Linked DNA regions of Kaistia algarum. The protein of the gene in region 1 binds, or shares a complex with, the protein of each later gene. Links are inferred from orthologs where the notes say so. Each region holds a gene or a part of one and is shown in the gene's direction. Other genes may lie near its edges. The genes, in order: OSH05_RS11200 and dapF.

Region 1 (5,991 bases):
TCCGATCACGGCCCTCTTGAAAGGCCCGATACGCCCTATGGCGAAAGGAAAGAACCACTGACGACGGCAATTCAAACCGAGGCCGCGCTGGAGCGCGTTCCTCATCGGACGGCCGTGCGCCGGCAGATTGCGGCGGACGACGTTCTCAAAATCATCCTCGACAGCCTCGACGATTCGAAGGCGGAGGAGATCGTATCCATCGACATCGCAGGCAAATCGGCATTGGCGGACTTCATGGTCATCGCCACCGGCCGGTCGCAACGCCATGTCGGCGCCATCGCGGATCATATCGCCCGCGATATAGCGGAGGCCGGTGGCCGCGTCGCGAGCGTCGAAGGCATGCCGCATTGCGATTGGGTACTGATCGACGCCGGCGACGTGATCGTCCATGTCTTCAGGCCGGAAGTCCGCAGCTTCTACAATCTGGAGAAGATGTGGTCGTCTGATGCTCCAAAGACCGGGGCGCTGCGTCCGGTAACGGAGAATCCGGCCGGCTGAGCCGGATCGCCCATGCGCATTTCGATCTTCTCGGTCGGACGACTCAAAACGGGCCCCGACCGGCTTCTCGTCGAGCGTTATCTAGAACGCGCCGTCCATGCCGGCCGCAGCCTGAGCCTTGATGTCGTCACTCGGGAATTTTCCGAGAGCCGGGCCGGTCGCGGCGAGGACCGCATGGCCCAGGAAGCGACGATGCTTATCGCCGCCCTCCCGCCCGGCGCCCGGCTGGTCGCCCTAGACGAAGGCGGCCGTGCTCCGACCAGCGTCGAGTTCGCCCGCAAGATCGGACGGCTGCGCGATGACGGGCTCGGTGACCTCGTATTCGCGATCGGCGGTGCCGACGGCCATGGCGCCGCGCTCAAGTCCCGCGCCGACGAGACGCTGGCCTTTGGTCAGATGACATGGCCTCACCAGATCGTCCGCCTGCTGCTCGCTGAGCAGATCTACCGGGCGATGACAATCTTGTCCGGCCATCCTTATCATCGTGAGTGACCGTCGCGCTTCGGCCGCAATTCTTGGCTAGCGAAGCAACAAGCGACGGTAGATTGGCGGTCGACCTTTGGGGTCGCGCTTGCGACCGTCCGGACACCTCCTTCGGGCCGTCGAACGTGCATCGACTTCAGCATTCCGCGCCGTCGCTAAGAGCTGCCGCGTTCGCCGCGCTGCTGCTGGCGCTGCTGTCGCCGGAAGCGCACGCCGCCGATGAAGGCGTCACGCCCGCAAGCACCGCGCCGACAGCGGCGGAACAAAGTGCCCGCCGCGCGGAACTCGACGCGATCACCCGCGACATTGACGTCACAAAAGAGCGACAGGAAGCCTTGCGATCCGAAATCGCAAAGCTCGACAATGACAGCACGTCGTTGACATCGGCGTTGGTCGACACCGGGGAGCGCGCCACCGAACTCGAGAAGAAGATCGACAAGGCCGAGCAGCGCATGAGCAGCCTGCTCGACGAAGAGAAGACGGTCCACGATTCGCTCGCCGCGCGCCGGGGAACCCTGGCCAATGTGCTGGCCGCTTTGCAACGTATGGGCCGCAAGCCGCCGCCCGCCATTGTTGTGCGGCCTCAGGATGCCCTCTCAGCAGTCCGAAGTGCCATGCTGCTAGGGGCGGTGGTACCGGAGCTGCGGGGCGAAGCCATCCAGCTGGCAGGTGACCTCCAGCATCTCCTCGCGCTCAAGGGCGAGCAGGAGCGCGAGCGCGACCGCATGCGCGCCGATTCGACCGCGCTCGCCGAGGAGCGCACGCGGATCCAGCTCCTGGTCGAAGAAAAGAAGAAGGCGCGCGTCGCGTCCGAGCAGCAATTGGCCGACGAGCAATCCCGCTCCGAGCAACTCGCCCGCAAGGCCACCAGTCTCAAGGACCTGATCGCGAGCCTGGAGAAGCAGGTCGCGGCCTCCGCGGATGCCGCCGCGGCGGCAAGCAAGGCCGAAGCCGACAACCAGGCCGCGCTCGAGTCCGGCAAGGCATCGCCGAACCCGGACAGCCTCGGCGCGCGCAACCGCATCGCGCCGGCTGTCGCCTTTGGCAATACCAAGGGCATGCTGCCGATGCCGGTCAATGGGGTCCAGATGAAGGGCTTCGGCGACGCCGACGGACTGGGCGGTACAACGCAGGGAATTTCGATCGCGACGCGCGCCGGGAACGGCGTATCGTCACCCGCCGATGGGTGGGTAGTTTACGCCGGACCGTTCCGGTCCTACGGTCAACTCTTGATCATCAATGCCGGCGGCGGATATCATATCTTGTTGGCAGGAATGGAGCGGATCGACGTCGAACTCGGGCAGTTCGTGCTGGCAGGCGAGCCGGTGGCGGTCATGGGATCGCGGTTGCTGGCCAGTAATAATGTCGACGGTATTGGCGCTACGCAGCCCATGCTCTATGTCGAATTCAGAAAAGACGGAACCTCGATCGACCCGGCCCCATGGTGGGCGCGATCCAACGACGAAAAGGTTGGCGGATGATTCGCAATGCTACCCTGCTCCTGGCCGGCACGATCATCGGCGCCGCGGCCACGGTGACGCTGAGCCAGATGCCCGGGCTCGTACCGACGGCCGCGCAGGCCGCCGTGTCCGATACCTACCGGCAGCTCAATCTGTTCGGCGACGTGTTTGAGCGCGTCCGGGCGGACTATGTTGAAAAGCCCGAGGATTCAGCCTTGGTCGAGGCGGCCGTCAACGGCATGCTCACCTCGCTCGATCCGCATTCGAGCTACATGAATCCCAAAGACTTCAAGGACATGCAGGTCCAGACCCGCGGCGAATTCGGCGGGCTCGGGATCGAGGTGACCATGGAGGACGGCGCGGTCAAGGTCGTATCCCCGATCGACGACACGCCGGCCGCCAAGGCGGGCATCCAGGCCGGAGACCTGATCGTCGCCATTGACGGCGACTCGGTTCAGAACATGAACCTCAATCAAGCCGTCGAGAAGATGCGCGGCGCGGTCAATACGCCGATCACACTGCAGATCCAGCGCAAGGGCACCGCCAAGCCCTTCGACGTCAAGATCGTCCGCGACGTCATCCGCATCCAGTCGGTCAAGTGGCGCGCCGAAGGCGATGTCGGCTATATCCGCATCTCCTCCTTCAACGAACAGACCTTTGACGGGCTGAAGACGGCGATCGAGAAGCTCGACGACCAGATCGGCAAGGACAAGATCAAGGGCTTCATCCTTGATCTGCGCAACAATCCCGGCGGCCTGCTCGATCAGGCGGTCGCGGTCGGCGATACGTTCCTCGACCATGGCGAGATCGTCGCGACGCGCGGGCGCCATTCGGACCAGAATACGCGCTACGACGCCCGGCCCGGGGATATGACCGACGGCAAGCCCGTCATCGTCCTCATCAATGGTGGCTCCGCTTCGGCATCGGAAATCGTGGCCGGCGCCCTGCAGGACCAGAAGCGGGCGACGATCCTCGGCACCCGCTCCTTCGGCAAGGGATCGGTACAGACGATCATCCCGCTTGGCTCCAACGGCGCGATCCGCCTGACGACGGCGCGCTACTACACGCCGGCCGGCCGCTCGATCCAGGCCAAGGGCATCGATCCGGATATTCAGGTCCTGCAGGACCTGCCGCCGGAGCTGAAGGACCAGGTGACCGATACCAAGGGCGAAGCATCGCTGAAGGGTCACCTCGCTAACGAAGCTGGCGGCCAGGAAGGCGGCGGCTCTCAGGCCTATGTCCCGCCGGAGGCCAAGGACGACAAGCAGCTTCAGCAGGCGATCGGCCTGCTCGACGGCAAGCAGGCGAACAGCGCCTTCCCGCCGGACCCGAAGGCGGCCGTTCCGAACTGATCCCAGAACGGCGCCCTCGGGCGCCGTTCCTTTATGATCCGACGCTTACCCCAGCCATCGCAGCTTCTGGAGCCGACCTGTGTCGGAGGATTACACCGCCCCCCTCGGCCTCGGTCGCGACCGGAGCCGGCGACCGTCACGCCTCTGGCCCTTTGCGCTCGGCATTGCGCTGGCTGCCACGCTCTTCGTCGTCGGCTGGGCGGTCTGGTTCCATGATCCGGACGGAGGCCAACCGATCGCCAGCGTGGCTCTGCCGGCGCTGCCCCCTGCGCCGCCCCCGCCTCCCGCCGCCGACTCGCCGGCCCCGGAGCCGCCTGACGACCCATCGGGTCAGATCATCATCCGCGATCCCTGATCGCAGGGAGCGTCATCCAAATGTCGCTTCATCCGCCGCCTGCGAGCCGATAGATTGCCGGCTCCTGCGCTGGAGGATGATCCCATGTCGAAGAAGAAACCGGTCGATCCCTCGACCTTGCCCTATCGTCCCTGCGTCGGGACCGTCGTCTTCAACGCCGCCGGGCAGGTCTTTATCGGCGAGCGCTCGCCGAATGCCGAGCTGGTCGCGGGCGACCCCGTCTGGCAGCTGCCCCAAGGTGGCATCGACCCGGGCGAGGAGCCCTTGCCGGCCGCGTATCGCGAGCTGTTTGAGGAGACGAGCATCCGGTCCGTGACGCTGATCGAGGAAGCCGAGGGCTGGTTCGACTATGACCTGCCGCCGGATCTCGTCGGTGTCGCGCTCAAGGGAAAATACCGCGGTCAGCGGCAGAAATGGTTCGCCTTCCGCTTTGAGGGCGAGGAGAGCGAGATCAACGTATTGTCACCTGGCGGCGGCGCCCATGAGGCTGAATTCATCTCGTGGCGGTGGGAGCGGCTCGACGCGCTGCCCAGCCTGATCGTCCCGTTCAAGCGCAAGGTCTACGAGCAGGTCGTCGCAGCCTTCCGCCATCTGGCCTCATGAACGAAAACGGCCGCCCAAAGGCGGCCGTTCGATCGTTGTATTGGCGGAATTCACTGGCCGAGAGCGGCCTGCGCTTCCTTGAGCTGGCTGAGCTTCTGCGCCGCCACCGAACGGCTTTCGTCGTCCTTGGCGTCGGCGAGATCCTCCTCCGCGTCCTTGATCTCCTTGAGGATCAGGGCCGGATCGATGCTCTCGGCGGGAACGGCGAGTTCGGCGAGGATGGTGAGACCCGAGGGGCTCACATCCGCGAAGCCGCCGCGGATGAAATAGCGCTGCGACGCGCCGGACACCGGCGTAACCGTCACGATGCCCGGCCGGATCGTCGACATGAACGGCGCGTGGTTCTTCAGGACGGTGAACTCGCCTTCCGCGCCGGGAACGACAACGGAAAGCACCGGCTCGGAGAGCAGGAGCCGCTCCGGCGAGACGAGTTCGAACGAAAACGGATCAGCCATCGGGCCCTAGCTCCTTTTCGAGGCGATCAGGCGGCAGCCGCAAGCTTCTTCGCCTTGGCGATGGCATCCTCGATGGTGCCGACCATGTAGAAAGCGGCTTCAGGCAGATGATCATAGTCGCCGTTGCAAAGGCCCTTGAAGCCCTTGATCGTATCGGCGATCGGAACCTGGACGCCCGGCTGGCCGGTGAAGGCCTCGGCGACGTCGAAGGGCTGCGACAGGAAGCGCTCGATCTTGCGGGCGCGTGCCACGGTGAGCTTGTCCTCTTCGGAAAGCTCGTCCATGCCCAGGATCGCGATGATGTCCTGAAGTGCCTTGTAGCGCTGCAGGATCTGCTGCACCCGGCGGGCGACCGCATAGTGCTCCTCGCCGACGATGGCCGGCGTCAGCATGCGCGAGGTAGAGTCGAGCGGATCCACGGCCGGATAGATGCCCTTTTCCGAGATCGCGCGCGACAGATTCGTCGTCGCGTCCAGATGGGCGAAGGAGGTGGCCGGCGCCGGGTCGGTCAGATCGTCGGCCGGCACGTAGATGGCCTGCACCGAGGTGATCGAACCCTTGGTCGTCGTGGTGATGCGCTCCTGAAGCTGGCCCATGTCGGTCGCCAGCGTCGGCTGATAGCCCACGGCCGAAGGAATACGGCCGAGAAGCGCCGACACTTCCGAGCCCGCCTGCGTGAAGCGGAAGATGTTGTCGACGAAGAACAGCACGTCCTGGCCCTGATCGCGGAAATGCTCGGCGACGGTGAGACCGGTCAGCGCGACGCGGGCGCGGGCGCCCGGCGG
Region 2 (6,213 bases), 230 kb from region 1 along the record:
GTCTATTTCGATGGCGAGGGTCGCGAGGCCTGGCTACGCGGCCGGATCGGCGGGCTGCGTCGCGCCGTCGAATGGGATTGGTTCACGCGCGGTGGTCGCGAGGCGCTCTACTGGCATTGGAGCCCCAATCAAGGCTGGGCCATGAACCATGAGATCCATGGCTGGAACGAATGCCTGATCCTGCTCGTCCTGGCGGCGGGTGCGGGGCAGAACGCGATCGCGCCGGCGGTCTATCACAATGGCTTCGCGCAGAGCCGCACCTTCATCAACCAGCGCCCGCATGAAGGCATCGAGTTGCCGCTCGGACCCGATGGCGGCGGTCCGCTGTTCTTCGCGCATTATTCGTTCTGCGGGCTCGATCCGCGCGGCCTCAGGGACATCTATGCGGACTACTGGCAGCAGAACGTCGCCCATAGCCGTATCAACCATGATTATTGCGTGCGGAACCCGAAGGGCTATGCGGGGTATGGCCCGGATTGCTGGGGGCTGACGGCGAGCGACAGCGTCGACGGCTATTCGGCCCATGCGCCGGATAACGACCTCGGTGTCATCGCCCCGACGGCGGCATTATCGAGCCTGCCCTATACACCGGACGAGTCGATTCGCGCGCTTCGGCATTTTCACGACGATCTGGGCGACAGGATCTGGCGCGATCTTGGATTTGTCGACGCCTTCAGCGAGAGCGCCGGCTGGTATGCCAAGACGCATCTCGCCATCGACCAGGGACCGATCATCGCCATGATCGAGAACCACCGCTCAGGCCTTCTCTGGAGGCTGGTCATGCAGGACGAGGAAATCCGGCGAGGCCTCGGCCGCCTAGGCTTTTCGAGCCCCCATCTCGTTTCGGCGTAAAGGCCCTCGCGACTCAGACAAGCACCGGCTGGCGCGCGATCTCGTCCTGGCCGAAGACGCGGCGATAGCGGGTGATCTCCTCGGCGGGACCGGTGGCCTTGTTGGCGTTGTCGGAGAGTTTCACCGCCGGCTTGCCGTTCGCCTCGATCACCTTGCAGACCAGCGAGATCGCTTCGAGCCGATCGTTCTTGCCGTCCGGCGCGCAGTCCCGGAAATCGTTGGTGACATTGGTGCCCCAGCCTATCGAGAGGTTCACGCGGCCGCGGAAATGGCGGACCGCATCCTCGATGGTGTCGATGTCCATGCCGTCGGAAAGCACGATCAGCTTCTCGCGCGGATCGAGCCCGTGCATGGCCCACCAGGCGATCGCCTCTTCCGCGCCTTCGATCGGCGGCTTCGAATCGGGGCGGATGCCCTTCCAGCTCAGGATCCAGTCGGGCGCGTTGCGCAGGAAGGCCGTGGTGCCATAGGTGTCCGGCAGGATGACGAGCAGATTGCCGTCATACATCTCGGCCCAGTCCTTCAGTACCTTGTAGGGAGCTTCCACGAGCGCCTCGTCGCTGTTCGCCAGCGCCGCATAGACCATGGGCAGTTCATGCGCGTTGGTGCCGATCGCCTCAAGACCGGCATCCATCGCCATCTTGACGTTGGAGGTGCCGACGAAATTGTCGCCAAGTCCCTCCTGCAGCGCCTCGACGCACCATTTCTGCCAGAGAAAGCCGTGGCGCCGACGGGTGCCGAAATCGGCGATCTTCAGCGGCCCCTCGCGGCCAAGAAGACGGAGTCGCTCGATCTTGCCCCAGAGCTTGGCCTTGGCCTTGGCATAGAGCACGTCGAGTTCGAAGCGGCTCATGCCCGTCATGGCCGAGCGGGCGCGCAATTCGCTGACGATCGCCAGCGCCGGCACCTCCCATAGCGTGGTTTCGCACCAGGGACCCTCGAACAGCAATTCATACTGGCCGTCCGGAGTGCGGCGCAGATCATATTCCGGCAGGCGGAAGTCCTCGAGCCAATCTAGAAAGTCGGGCTTGAAGATCTGCTTCACGCCGTAGAACGTGTTGCCGGCCAGCCAGATGAGTTCGTTCTTCTGGAAGCGCAGCGTTCGCGCATGGTCGAGTTGGTCACGCAATTCACGCTCGTCGATCGAATCGGCGATGCGGACGGATTTGGTCCGGTTGATCAGGCCGAACGTGGCGCGAACGTCCGGCGAGCGCGCCCGGATCAGCTGCAGCATCAGGAACTTGTAGAAATCCGTGTCGAGCAGCGTGCGGATGATCGGGTCGATCCGAAAGCCGTGATTATAGACGCGGGTCGCGACGTCGAGCGTCATGAAATGTCCGTATGGCCAAGCGGAGGGGCCAAGGCTGCGGCGCCCTCCGGTAAATCCGCGGCCGGGGGTTCGGCCGTCCGCCCTCACGCTTGAAGCGGTTCAGATAGTCAATCAGGCTCGGGCGCGCCCTGCAAGGGCGGCCAGCATCGCCGATCTGGCAATCGCCGCCGCCATCGGCCATATAGAAGCCAACGAATTTTGGGCGCGGCCATGACAATCCCCTTCGCCAAGATGAACGGCATCGGCAACGAGATAACCGTGGTCGACCTCCGCGCGGCCGGTCGTCGCCTGGACGCCGAGACGGCGCGCCGGCTCGCGGCTGATCCAAAGACGACGTTCGACCAGCTGATGACGATCGAGCCGCCGCGGACGCCCGGCACCGACGCCTTCATGACGATCTTCAACACCGATGGTTCGATGTCCGGCGCCTGTGGCAATGGCACGCGCTGCGTGGCGCTGGTCCTGTCGCAGGATCTTCGCCGCAGCGACGTCGTCCTGGAGACCTCCGCCGGGCTGCTGCTGGCGCAGGCAGAGAGCGCGGCGCGCATCACGGTCGATATGGGAACGCCGCGCTTCGACTGGCCGTCGATCCCGCTCAGCGAGCCCTTTGCCGACACGCGGGCGATCGAATTGCAGATCGGGCCGATCGACGCGCCGATCCTGCATTCGCCATCGGTCGTCAATGTCGGCAATCCGCATGCGATCTTCTGGGTCGACGATGTCGAGGCCTATGATCTCGCACGGATCGGGCCGATGCTCGAACACCACCCGATCTTCCCGGAACGCGCCAATATCTCGCTGGCGCAGGTGACCTCAAAGGGTTCGCTGCGACTTAAGGTCTGGGAGCGCGGCGTGGGGCTGACGCTGGCTTGCGGCTCCGCTGCCTGCGCGGCCGCCGTCGCCGCTGCGCGCACCGGCCGGACAGGGCGAACCGTCGACGTCGCGCTGCCGGGGGGCATGCTGACCATCGAATGGCGCGGCGACGACCACATCCTCATGACGGGGCCGGCCGCCTTCGAGCATCGCGGTACGCTGGCGCTGGGTGAGACGATCGCGGTGACGCTCGCCGATGTGCCACCGATTCCGGCTTGAGGGTGGCCTTTTCGGCTGCTTTCCGCCATAGAACGGCGCCATGACCCTCGATGTTGTCACCTTTGGCTGTCGCCTGAACACGCTCGAATCCGAAGTGATGCAGATGCGTGCCCGCGAGGCCGGGCTGGATGATGCCGTGCTGGTCAATACCTGCGCGGTGACCAGCGAGGCGGTGCGCCAGGCGCGGCAGACGATACGCCGGCTGCGGCGGGAGCGGCCGGCTTCACGGATCGTGGTGGCCGGCTGCGCGGCGCAGATCGATCCTGCGAGTTTCGCCGAAATGGTGGAAGTCGACCTCGTGCTCGGCAATGCCGAGAAGCTCGACGCCGGCGCCTACCAGATATCCGATTTTGGCATCCCTTTGGAAAACAAGGCGAAAGTCGCCGACATCGCCGAACTGCGCGAGACGGCAGGCCATCTTGTTGCCGGCATGGATGGGCACACGCGGGCCTTTGTCGAGATCCAGAATGGCTGCGATCATCGCTGTACCTTCTGCGTCATTCCCTATGGCCGCGGACCCTCGCGCTCGGTGCCGATGGGCGCCGTCGTCGAGCAGATCCGCAGTCTCGTTGCCGGCGGGCATGGCGAGATCGTGCTGACCGGCGTCGATATCACCGCCTATGGCGCCGATCTGCCGGGCCAGCCGACACTCGGGACGCTCGTCGGCAAGATCTTGAAACTCCTGCCGGAATTGCCCCGCCTCCGCCTTTCTTCGCTCGACACGATCGAGGTCGACGCGGCGCTTCTGCGCGTGATCGGCGAGGAAGAAAGACTGATGCCGCATTTTCATCTCTCGCTGCAATCCGGCGACGACATGATTCTGAAGCGCATGAAGCGCCGGCATTCGCGATCCGAGGCGCTGGCCTTCTGCGCGCGCGTGCGCCAGCTTCGCCCCGACGCCGTGTTCGGCGCTGATCTGATCGCCGGCTTCCCGACGGAGAGCGAGGCGATGTTCGAGAATTCGTTGCGCCTTCCAGAGGATGCGGGGCTCACCTATCTGCACGTCTTCCCGTTCTCGCCGCGGCCCGGCACGCCCGCCGCCCGGATGCCGCCCTTGGCGAAATCGCTGGTGAAAGAGCGGGCTGCCCGGCTGCGCGCCGAAGGCGAGCGCCGGCTCGGCGCCTTCCTCGACGGTGAGGTCGGGCAGATCCGGTCCGTGCTGATGGAGCGCGGTGGTACCGGGCGGACGGAACATTTCGCCCCGGTGCGGCTCGGCGGCGTGCCGGCCGGAGATATCCTTGCCGTCCGGATCGACGCTCGCTCCGGCGGCGAACTGACCGCTTCCCCGATCGAGAAGGCTGCCTGACGCGATGAGTGACGAGAAGAAGGGCTTCTTCCGACGCATATTCGGCGGCGGCGAGACTCCCACCGAGACGAGGGTCGAGGTGCCGGAGGTGGCGCCGCCCGAACCGGTGCCGGCTGCCGAGCCGGTGGTGGAGGAAAAGCCGGCAACGGCGGCCGAGCCGAGGCTCTCCTGGTTCCAGCGGCTCAAGGCTGGCCTGTCGCGGTCGTCGAATGCGATCTCCGACAGCATCGCCTCGGTGTTCACCAAGCGGAAGCTCGATGCGGCGACGCTGGAGGAATTCGAGGATGTGCTGATCCAGGCCGACCTCGGCGTCTCGACGGCGAGCGCCATCACGGCGGCGCTCGCTAAGGGGCGTTTCGATAAGGAGATCGAGGGCGAGGAGGTCAAGACGATCCTCGCCGAGGAAGTCGCCAAGGTTCTGGTTCCCGTGGCGCGTCCGCTGGCGATCGATCCGAGCCGCAAGCCGCATGTCATCCTCGTCGTCGGCGTCAACGGCACCGGCAAGACGACGACGATCGGCAAGCTCGCGGCGAAGCTCACCGCCGAAGGGCGCTCGGTCATGCTCGCGGCCGGCGACACGTTCCGCGCCGCCGCGGTCGAGCAGCTGAAGATCTGGGGCCAGCGCACCGGCTGCACCGTGATGTCGCGGCCGACCGGTGCCGACGCGGCCGGGCTTGCCTTCGACGCGCTGAAAGAGGCGCAAGCGAATGGCACCGACGTTCTCCTGATCGACACAGCCGGGCGGCTGCAGAACCGCACGGAGCTGATGGCGGAACTGGAAAAGATCATCCGCGTCGTCAGGAAGCAGGATCCGACCGCGCCGCATACCGTGCTGCTGACCCTCGACGCGACGACCGGTCAGAACGCCCTGCAGCAGGTCGAGATATTCGGCCGCGTCGCCGGGGTGACGGGTCTCGTCATGACCAAGCTCGACGGCACGGCGCGCGGCGGCATCCTGGTGGCGATCGCAGCCAAATACGGCCTGCCGATCCACTTCATCGGCGTCGGCGAGGGCGTCGACGATCTGGAGCCGTTCGAGGCCAATGACTTCGCCAGGGCAATCGCCGGCCTCGCCGTGTGAAGGAAGCCCTTTATGCGGAGGCCGATCGGCACTATGTCGGTCTGGCCACCAGACGAAAGCCCTCCATGACCGCCCTTTTCGAACGCGCGCCGAATGATCCGAAGCACAAGGATCTCAATCCGATCCTGAAGCTCGTGTTGGAGCTCGGCCCGCTCGGCGTCTTCTTCTTCGCCAATGCCCGCCTCGATATTTTCTGGGCGACCGGCTCGTTCATGGTGGCGACGCTGGTGGCGCTCGCCGTCTCCTTCGCGCTAACGCGGCGCCTGCCGATCATGCCGGTCGTCACGGGCGTGGTGGTCGTCGTGTTTGGCGGACTGACGCTCTATCTGCACGACGAGACCTTCATCAAGATGAAGCCGACCATCGTCAACACGCTGTTCGGCGCGGTGCTGCTCGGCGGGCTCGTCTTCGGCAAGGCGCTGCTCGGCTATGTCTTCGATTCGGTCTTCCACCTGACCGACGAAGGCTGGCGCAAGCTCACCTTCCGCTGGGGCCTGTTCTTCCTGCTGCTCGCGGTGTTGAACGAGGTGATCTGGCGCTCGTTCCCGACCG

The links.
Region 2: the proteins of OSH05_RS11200 (region 1) and dapF are in contact, whole or in part, in a solved structure (PDB 5YGU), measured with the Escherichia coli proteins. The link is inferred for Kaistia algarum from one-to-one orthologs.

Annotation. Positions count from the first base shown.
Region 1 is NZ_JAPKNJ010000001.1:2,327,771-2,333,761, reverse strand. Bases 3,287-5,991 are described here. They hold OSH05_RS11200 (RNA pyrophosphohydrolase), read left to right. Parts: upstream 3,287-4,232; coding sequence 4,233-4,751; downstream 4,752-5,991. Other genes in these bases: atpD (F0F1 ATP synthase subunit beta), read right to left, coding at 5,233-5,991; OSH05_RS11195 (F0F1 ATP synthase subunit epsilon), read right to left, coding at 4,802-5,206; OSH05_RS11205 (hypothetical protein), read left to right, coding at 3,873-4,148; OSH05_RS11210 (S41 family peptidase), read left to right, coding at 3,287-3,793. Outside these bases: rsfS (ribosome silencing factor), read left to right, coding at 115-498; 23S rRNA (pseudouridine(1915)-N(3))-methyltransferase RlmH, read left to right, coding at 511-990; OSH05_RS11215 (murein hydrolase activator EnvC family protein), read left to right, coding at 1,044-2,462; more of OSH05_RS11210, read left to right, coding at 2,459-3,286. UniProt on the Escherichia coli protein: Master regulator of 5'-end-dependent mRNA decay.
Region 2 is NZ_JAPKNJ010000001.1:2,091,732-2,097,944, forward strand. The notes cover bases 1,407-4,333. They hold dapF (diaminopimelate epimerase), read left to right. Parts: upstream 1,407-2,392; coding sequence 2,393-3,274; downstream 3,275-4,333. Other genes in these bases: pncB (nicotinate phosphoribosyltransferase), read right to left, coding at 1,407-2,182; mtaB (tRNA (N(6)-L-threonylcarbamoyladenosine(37)-C(2))-methylthiotransferase MtaB), read left to right, coding at 3,315-4,333. Outside these bases: OSH05_RS10150 (glucoamylase family protein), read left to right, coding at 1-852; more of pncB, read right to left, coding at 866-1,406; more of mtaB, read left to right, coding at 4,334-4,580; signal recognition particle-docking protein FtsY, read left to right, coding at 4,585-5,661; OSH05_RS10175 (septation protein A), read left to right, coding at 5,727-6,213. UniProt on the Escherichia coli protein: Involved in the succinylase branch of the L-lysine biosynthesis and in the biosynthesis of the pentapeptide incorporated in the peptidoglycan moiety. Catalyzes the stereoinversion of LL-2,6-diaminopimelate (L,L-DAP) to meso-diaminopimelate (meso-DAP).